2 regions of the Microbacterium sp. NC79 genome follow, and region 1 is predicted to be linked to the other one. Evidence: predicted binding sites of a transcription regulator. Region 1 holds the regulator's gene; the other holds the start of a gene.

Region 1 (3,411 bases):
CGACTGGTACGAGGTCAGTAACTTTTCGCGCGGAGAGAGCCACCGCTCGCGGCATAACCTCGCCTACTGGCGTGGTACCGACTGGTGGGGCTACGGACCAGGAGCCCACTCGCACGTTGATGGCACTCGCTGGTGGAATGTGAAACATCCTGCCGCGTACGCCCAGCGTCTTGCCGCCGGCCACAGCCCTGCGTACGCGCGCGAAACGATTGAGGGTTCGGCCGCCGTCTTGGAACGGGTCCTCCTGCAATCGCGCATTCGTGAAGGCTTGGCAATCGACCAGATTCCGGCCTCGCGTCGTTCAGCGGTTGCTGGCCTGATCGCCGATGAACTCGTTGAGCCCGGTGCCGCGCTGCGGGGGCGCCTCGTGTTGACGCTGCGAGGTCGCCTGCTTGCTGATGCTGTCGTTCGCGCCCTGACGGAGGATTGATATGGCGACCGAGAATCCTGGCGCTGGTCTCAGCACGGAAGTGGTTGACGGAACCTTTGCGTTGGCTCGTGAAGGTCGGGTATCTGAACTGACGGAAATGGTGCGCGCTGGCGTGCCCGTCGATACCAGAAACGCCCGTAGCGACACGATGCTCATCGTTGCTGCCTACGCGCAACAGGCGGACGCGGTCGCGGCCCTCATTGCGCTCGGTGCTGATCTCAACATTGAGAACACGATGGGGCAGACTGCGATCTCCTGCGCCGTGTTCCGCAATGATGCCGCGATCTTGCAGATGCTGCTGGATGCCGGAGCCGACCCCGATCTCGGATTTCGCTCGGCCCTCGCGATTGCCGACCAATTTCAGCTCACCGACATGACGGCGTTGCTGGTCAAGCACGCGGCACGCTGACACGTTCGTCTTGCTCCCACTCAGAAGCGGTAGAATTGGCACTCGAACGTACTGAGTGCCAGCGAGAGGAGAGGCCGTGGTATCCGAACGAGGACTCCAGGTTCTCCGCGCGATCGTGCAGGACTACGTCGGCACTCGCGAACCCGTCGGTTCCAAGTCGATTGTTGACCGGCACGCTTTTGGCGTTTCTGCTGCGACAATTCGTAACGACATGGCGCTCCTTGAGGATGAAGACCTCATTGTCGCGCCGCACACCTCCAGCGGTCGTGTTCCGACCGACAAGGGGTACCGGGTATTTGTCGATCACCTGGCGGGACTGCGCCCCCTCAGCACCGCCCAACGCACGGCGATCTCGACATTTCTTGATGACCCTGCCGACCTCGACGATTTGCTGTCGCGCACGGTGCGTTGCCTCACGCAACTCACCGGGCAAGTCGCTCTCGTGCAATATCCGTCTTTTGCCCGCGCCACGGTGACCCACATTGAACTGGTTCTGCTCGCGCCTGCGCGCATCCTGGTGATTGTTGTCACTGACACCGGCCGCGTGTCGCAGCGTATCGTGCACCTCCCGCAGGAGGTCACCGAAAACGACGCTCAAGCGCTCAAGGGACGCATGAACGGTCTTGTCACAGGCAACGAAGTACGAACAGCGAGCGCCCGACTCGAAGCTCACCGCGCAGACCCCTCCGAGACCGACGAGGTGTTTGATGCCATCAGCGATGCGGTGGCAGAAGAACTCGACGAGTTCCGCCAAGACAAGCTCGTGATGGCGGGTGCAGCAACCCTCGCTCGTCGAGAACTGGACTTCCGTGGTTCCATTCACCCCCTGCTCGAGGCAATCGAAGAGCAGGCGACTCTCGTCAGGCTGATGGAAGAAATGGTGGCCGACCGTGAGGGCCTCGCGGCCTCGATCGGCTCAGAAAACGCAGCGTTTGGTCTCTCCGAGGCATCCCTTGTGACGGGAGACTATGACGCACCAGGCTCCCGTGCGCGGATTGGGCTGATGGGCCCGACCCGCATGGACTATCCCAGCAACCTCGCTGCCGTGCGCGCTGTCGCGCGGTACCTGACCCGGTTGCTGGACGAGGATGACACACGTCGCTGACGTGATGAGGGGCGTGTGCCCCGAGAAAGGCTAAAGTGGCAGACCACTACGAAGTTTTGGGTGTCTCGCGTGATGCGACGACCGAAGAAATCAAGAAGGCGTACCGAAAGCTCGCTCGCCAGCTTCACCCGGATGTGAATCCGGGGGAAGAAGCGGAAGAGAAGTTCAAGCTCGTGACGCACGCCTACGATGTGCTCTCGAACCCCGAGGAACGTCAGCGCTATGACAACGGCGGCGACTCGGCCTTCGGCGGCGGCGGCTTTGGTGGGTTCGGCGACATCTTTGAAACGTTCTTCGGTGGCGGACAATCCCGCGGCCCGCGCCCCCGTTCGCGTCGTGAGCGCGGCCAGGATGCTCTCGTCAAGGTGACGGTCGAGCTCGGCGACGTCATCTTCGGCGTGCACCGTGACATTGAGGTCGACACCGCCGTGTTGTGTGAGACCTGCCAGGGATCGTGCTGCCAGCCAGGAACCTCGGAGCAGACGTGTGACATTTGTGGCGGTACCGGTCACATCCAGCAGCAGGTACGGAGCCTGCTCGGCACGATGTTGACCAACGCACCGTGCAACGTGTGCCGCGGATACGGAACCACGATTCCTTCGCCGTGCGTCACGTGTGCGGGTCAAGGACGGGTGCGCTCGCGCCGCACGGTATCGCTCGACATTCCTGCCGGCGTCGACGACGGTCTCCGACTCCAGCTTCCGGGCTCAGGTGAAGTGGGCCCAGCCGGTGGCCCCAACGGTGACCTGTACCTGGAGATCAAGGTGTCGCCCAACGCCGCGTTCTCGCGCGAGGGCGACGACCTGGTGGCGCTGCTCGAAGTCGCGATGCCTGACGCTATTCTCGGCACCACGGCGACAATCGACGCGCTCGATGGTTCCGTTGACCTGGAGATTCGTCCCGGCGTGCAGTCTGGCGACGAACTCACCATCAAGGGCCGCGGCATAACGCCGCTGCGTGGTTCCACTCGCGGTGACCTCCGGGTCGGCATTCACGTCGTGACGCCCACCAAGCTCGACGCCAAGCAGCGTGCGCTCATTGAGCAGTTGCAGGGATCGATGAAGTCGCCGACCCCAGCGCTTGCGCAGCACCAGCAGGGGCTGTTCGCGAAGCTGCGCGATCGATTTCGTACCCACTAATGGCGCTGCATTTCATCGTTGATTCCCCTGACCAGTTAGTGGGGGATTCTGTCGCGCTCACCGGTCCGGAAGCACACCACGCCGCTGCGGTACGCCGCGTGCGCGTGGGGGAGACCGTCACCCTCGGTGATGGTCTCGGGGCGTGGGTGACGGGTGTCGTGACGGCGGTGGCGGCGAAGCGTGTCGACATCGTCTTGGAATCTCGACGCCACATCGAGGAGCACACCCCGCGCATCGTGCTCGTGCAGGCACTGGCGAAGGGCGACCGCGACGAGCGTGCTGTGGAGGCGGCAACCGAACTGGGCGTGAGCGCCATCGTGCCGTGGCA
Region 2 (3,411 bases), 420 kb from region 1:
AGGTGCGCCAGCCTTCTCCGGCTTGTCAGCCACGACGACCTCGGTCGTCAGGAACAGACCTGCGATCGATGCAGCGTTCTGCAGTGCCGAACGCGTCACCTTGGCGGGGTCGATGATGCCCTGTGCGAACATGTCACCGTACTCGCCGGTTGCAGCGTTCAGGCCCTGGCCGCTCGGCAGCTCAGCAACCTTGTGCGCAACAACGCCGGGCTCCAGACCCGCGTTGAGTGCGATCTGCTTGAGCGGAGCTTCAATTGCCACGCGAACGATAGCAACACCCGTTGCTTCGTCACCGGTCAGTTCAAGCGAGTCAAGAGCCGACGCTGCCTGCAGCAGAGCCACGCCACCACCGGGGACGATGCCCTCTTCGACAGCAGCCTTTGCGTTACGCACGGCGTCTTCGATGCGGTGCTTGCGCTCCTTGAGCTCAACCTCGGTTGCAGCTCCGGCCTTGATGACTGCAACGCCACCGGCAAGCTTTGCCAGGCGCTCCTGCAGCTTCTCGCGGTCGTAGTCGCTGTCGGTGTTGTCGATCTCGCGGCGGATCTGGGTAACGCGACCCTCGATCAGCTCTGCCTCGCCAGCGCCCTCAACGATGGTCGTCTCATCCTTGGTGATGATGACCTTGCGAGCACGACCCAGAAGGTCAAGCGTTGCGTTCTCGAGCTTAAGGCCGACCTCTTCGGTGATGACCTGGCCGCCGGTCAGGATCGCGATGTCCTGCAGCTGAGCCTTGCGGCGGTCACCGAAGCCGGGAGCCTTAACAGCTGCCGACTTGAAGATGCCACGGATCTTGTTGAGAACGAGCGTTGCGAGTGCTTCGCCCTCGACGTCCTCAGCGATGATAACGAGTTCCTTGCCGTCCTGGATGACCTTGTCAACGATGGGCAGCAGGTCCTTGATGTTACCGATCTTCTGGTTAGCGATCAGGATGTACGGGTCTTCGAAGACCGCTTCCTGACGCTCAGGGTCGGTGACGAAGTAGGGGTTCAGGTAGCCCTTGTCGAAGCGCATACCTTCGGTGAGCTCCAGCTCGGTGCCGAACGTGTTCGACTCCTCGACGGTGACAACACCTTCCTTGCCCACCTTGTCGATGGCCTCGGCGATGAGTGCACCGATGGCCGGGTCTGCGGCCGAGATCGATGCGGTAGCCGCGATCTCTTCCTTCGACTCGATTTCCTTAGCGTTCTCGAGGAGCTGAGCGGTGATGGCCTGAACAGCCTTCTCGATACCGCGCTTCAGCGAGATGGGGTCAGCGCCGGCTGCGACGTTGCGCAGACCTTCGCGCACGAGTGCCTGAGCCAGAACCGTAGCGGTCGTGGTTCCGTCACCAGCGACGTCATCCGTCTTCTTGGCAACTTCCTTAACGAGCTCTGCACCGATCTTCTCGTACGGGTCGTCGAGCTCGATTTCCTTGGCGATCGAGACACCGTCGTTCGTGATCGTGGGAGCGCCCCACTTCTTCTCGAGCACAACGTTGCGACCGCGCGGGCCAAGGGTTACCTTGACGGCGTCAGCCAGGATGTTGAGTCCGCGCTCGAGGCCACGACGTGCCTCCTCATCGAAAGCGATGATTTTAGCCATGAGTCTTTCGTCCTTCCTGGACGTCGGCGAATCAAATTTTTAGCACTCAGTGATGCCGAGTGCTAAACCCATTCTGGCACTCACCCCATGCGAGTGCAAGCCAGAAAGATCAGCCTTGGGCGGACAAAAGAACGGAACCGTCTCAGCCTGCAGGGGTGAAATCGGCACCGATCACGATGGTTAGCTGCGCAGCGTCAGCCGCGTCTCCCACCTGGTAGACATCGCTTTGTTCGACGAGGGCATCGCCGACGAGGCCGGCAACACCAAGAGCCGGGCTCTGATCTCCAGGGAGTGGGTAGTAAACCGTAGTGCGAGCGAAGTCTTTATCGTCCGAGTCGATCGAGAAGATCTGCTCCTGCGTCCAGCCATTCGCCACCAGAATCGCGGTGACTTCAGCGGTCTTCGCGGCGTCCGGTGTCGCGTTCAAAATCAGGATCGAGTAGCTCGTATCAATGCGGGCCTCGATCGGGGCCTGCGTGATGCCCGTTTGCGGCGTCTCGTCGCCAAACGAAATCTTGCCCATCACGACAAGCGCTCCGAAAACACCGCCGACGAAGAGGACGACGGCCGCGACGGATGCCCAGAGAAATGTGGCCCAGCCGCGCCCGCGCGGTAACTCAGCGCGGTGTGCTCCGACGCGGCCCTTGTCGCGGGCTACATCATCGAAGCGATCACGCGGGAAGTTCGAAGGCACCCGATGATGCTATCGAACCCAACCCGGAATCCTTGGCAGATTCTCCCAGCAACGGCGCTCGGCCTGCCCGCTGCCGCCGGATGCGGGCAGCCAGGAAAGGGTCGGTCGCCACCGCCGCCTGCGACAGGCTTACGCGCGCCAGCACCTGGTAATACCGCACCGCTGTGAGGCCCCAGCGCTCGGCAATCGCCTGCTCTTTCGCAGCGGAGTGTTGCGGCCAAGCGGCCTCGAACCGCAGCATGTCGTGCTCGGACTCAGCCAGAGAAGTGCTCATGGCTCGAGCGTAGGCCGAGGCTACGACATTGCCCCCGCAGCACTCTCGTCGTCGAACCAGTCGATCCAGCGGCCAAGCGGATCGGCCGCAGCGAGCACCACACCGTTGCGAGCCAGCGCGAAACCATCAGCGGGCACCCGCACCGTCGACGTCGTCCATGCTGAGTGCACGCGTGGCGCATCCAGCGTGATCCAGTCATCCGCCAGTTCGCGTACGACTGCGATCAGGCGTTCCCGCTCAGCCCATGCAATGTGCGGCAGCACCCCAGGCGTGGTGATCACGATGCGCGCCCCAGCGGGAGCCTGAGCGACGACAGCGGGCAGCACGTCAGCCGCGTTTCCCGCCACCATGAGCGGCGGTTGGGCAGCCACAATATCGAGCGCGGCCGCGATCCGCTCTTCGCGGCCGGTCTCCCCCGGCCATACCAGTGCTCGCAACCATGCTCGGTCGGCGTCATCGCGTGCATCCAGCGGATTCAGGTCGACGCCTGCGCGCCACACAATGGTCGGGCTTCGAAGCGGTGGAACCACGTGGCCACGAAGTGCGCATTGCAGCGTGACAGCACCGGCTGGTTCCGGAGCCCACCGCGCCACCTCGCCCGCCGCGGTGACATAGGAGTAGGTGTAGCGATCGGGGTAGAGGCAGAGCCCGGCCGAAGCACCGATCTCGATCAGCGCGATGGGCCCATCGATGGCGGCAAGCGCAGGCATCAGTGCGGCACAGCGAAGCGGCTCGTTGGTTTGCACCGACCGCCCTTCGCCTGCCGCACGAATCTCCGCTGCGTGCGCAAGAACCCAGTCGCGCCACCTGGTTCCGCTCTCCTGGGGAGCACCGGCGAGACGCATGACGGCGAAGATCA

What was found. Region 1 encodes HrcA, which represses chaperone genes, less so after heat shock. Its sites were predicted from a motif close to TTNGCACTCGNNNNNNNCGAGTGCNAA; they were not measured.
Region 2: a site for HrcA is predicted at 1,624-1,650, ahead of groL (chaperonin GroEL). Genes of this name have one in related genera too.

The regions. Positions count from the first base shown of each region.
Region 1 covers NZ_JAHQYI010000001.1:1,601,355-1,604,765, reverse strand. Annotated here, with positions in the region: gene hemW (radical SAM family heme chaperone HemW) at 1-430, shown strand, start outside; gene KTJ77_RS07255 (ankyrin repeat domain-containing protein) at 432-839, shown strand; gene hrcA (heat-inducible transcriptional repressor HrcA) at 916-1,944, shown strand; gene dnaJ (molecular chaperone DnaJ) at 1,980-3,083, shown strand; gene KTJ77_RS07240 (16S rRNA (uracil(1498)-N(3))-methyltransferase) at 3,083-3,411, shown strand, end outside.
Region 2 covers NZ_JAHQYI010000001.1:2,024,250-2,027,660, forward strand. Annotated here, with positions in the region: gene groL (chaperonin GroEL) at 1-1,584, opposite strand, end outside; gene KTJ77_RS09225 (LytR C-terminal domain-containing protein) at 1,727-2,278, opposite strand; gene KTJ77_RS09230 (DUF3263 domain-containing protein) at 2,256-2,552, opposite strand; gene KTJ77_RS09235 (DUF2332 domain-containing protein) at 2,573-3,411, opposite strand, start outside.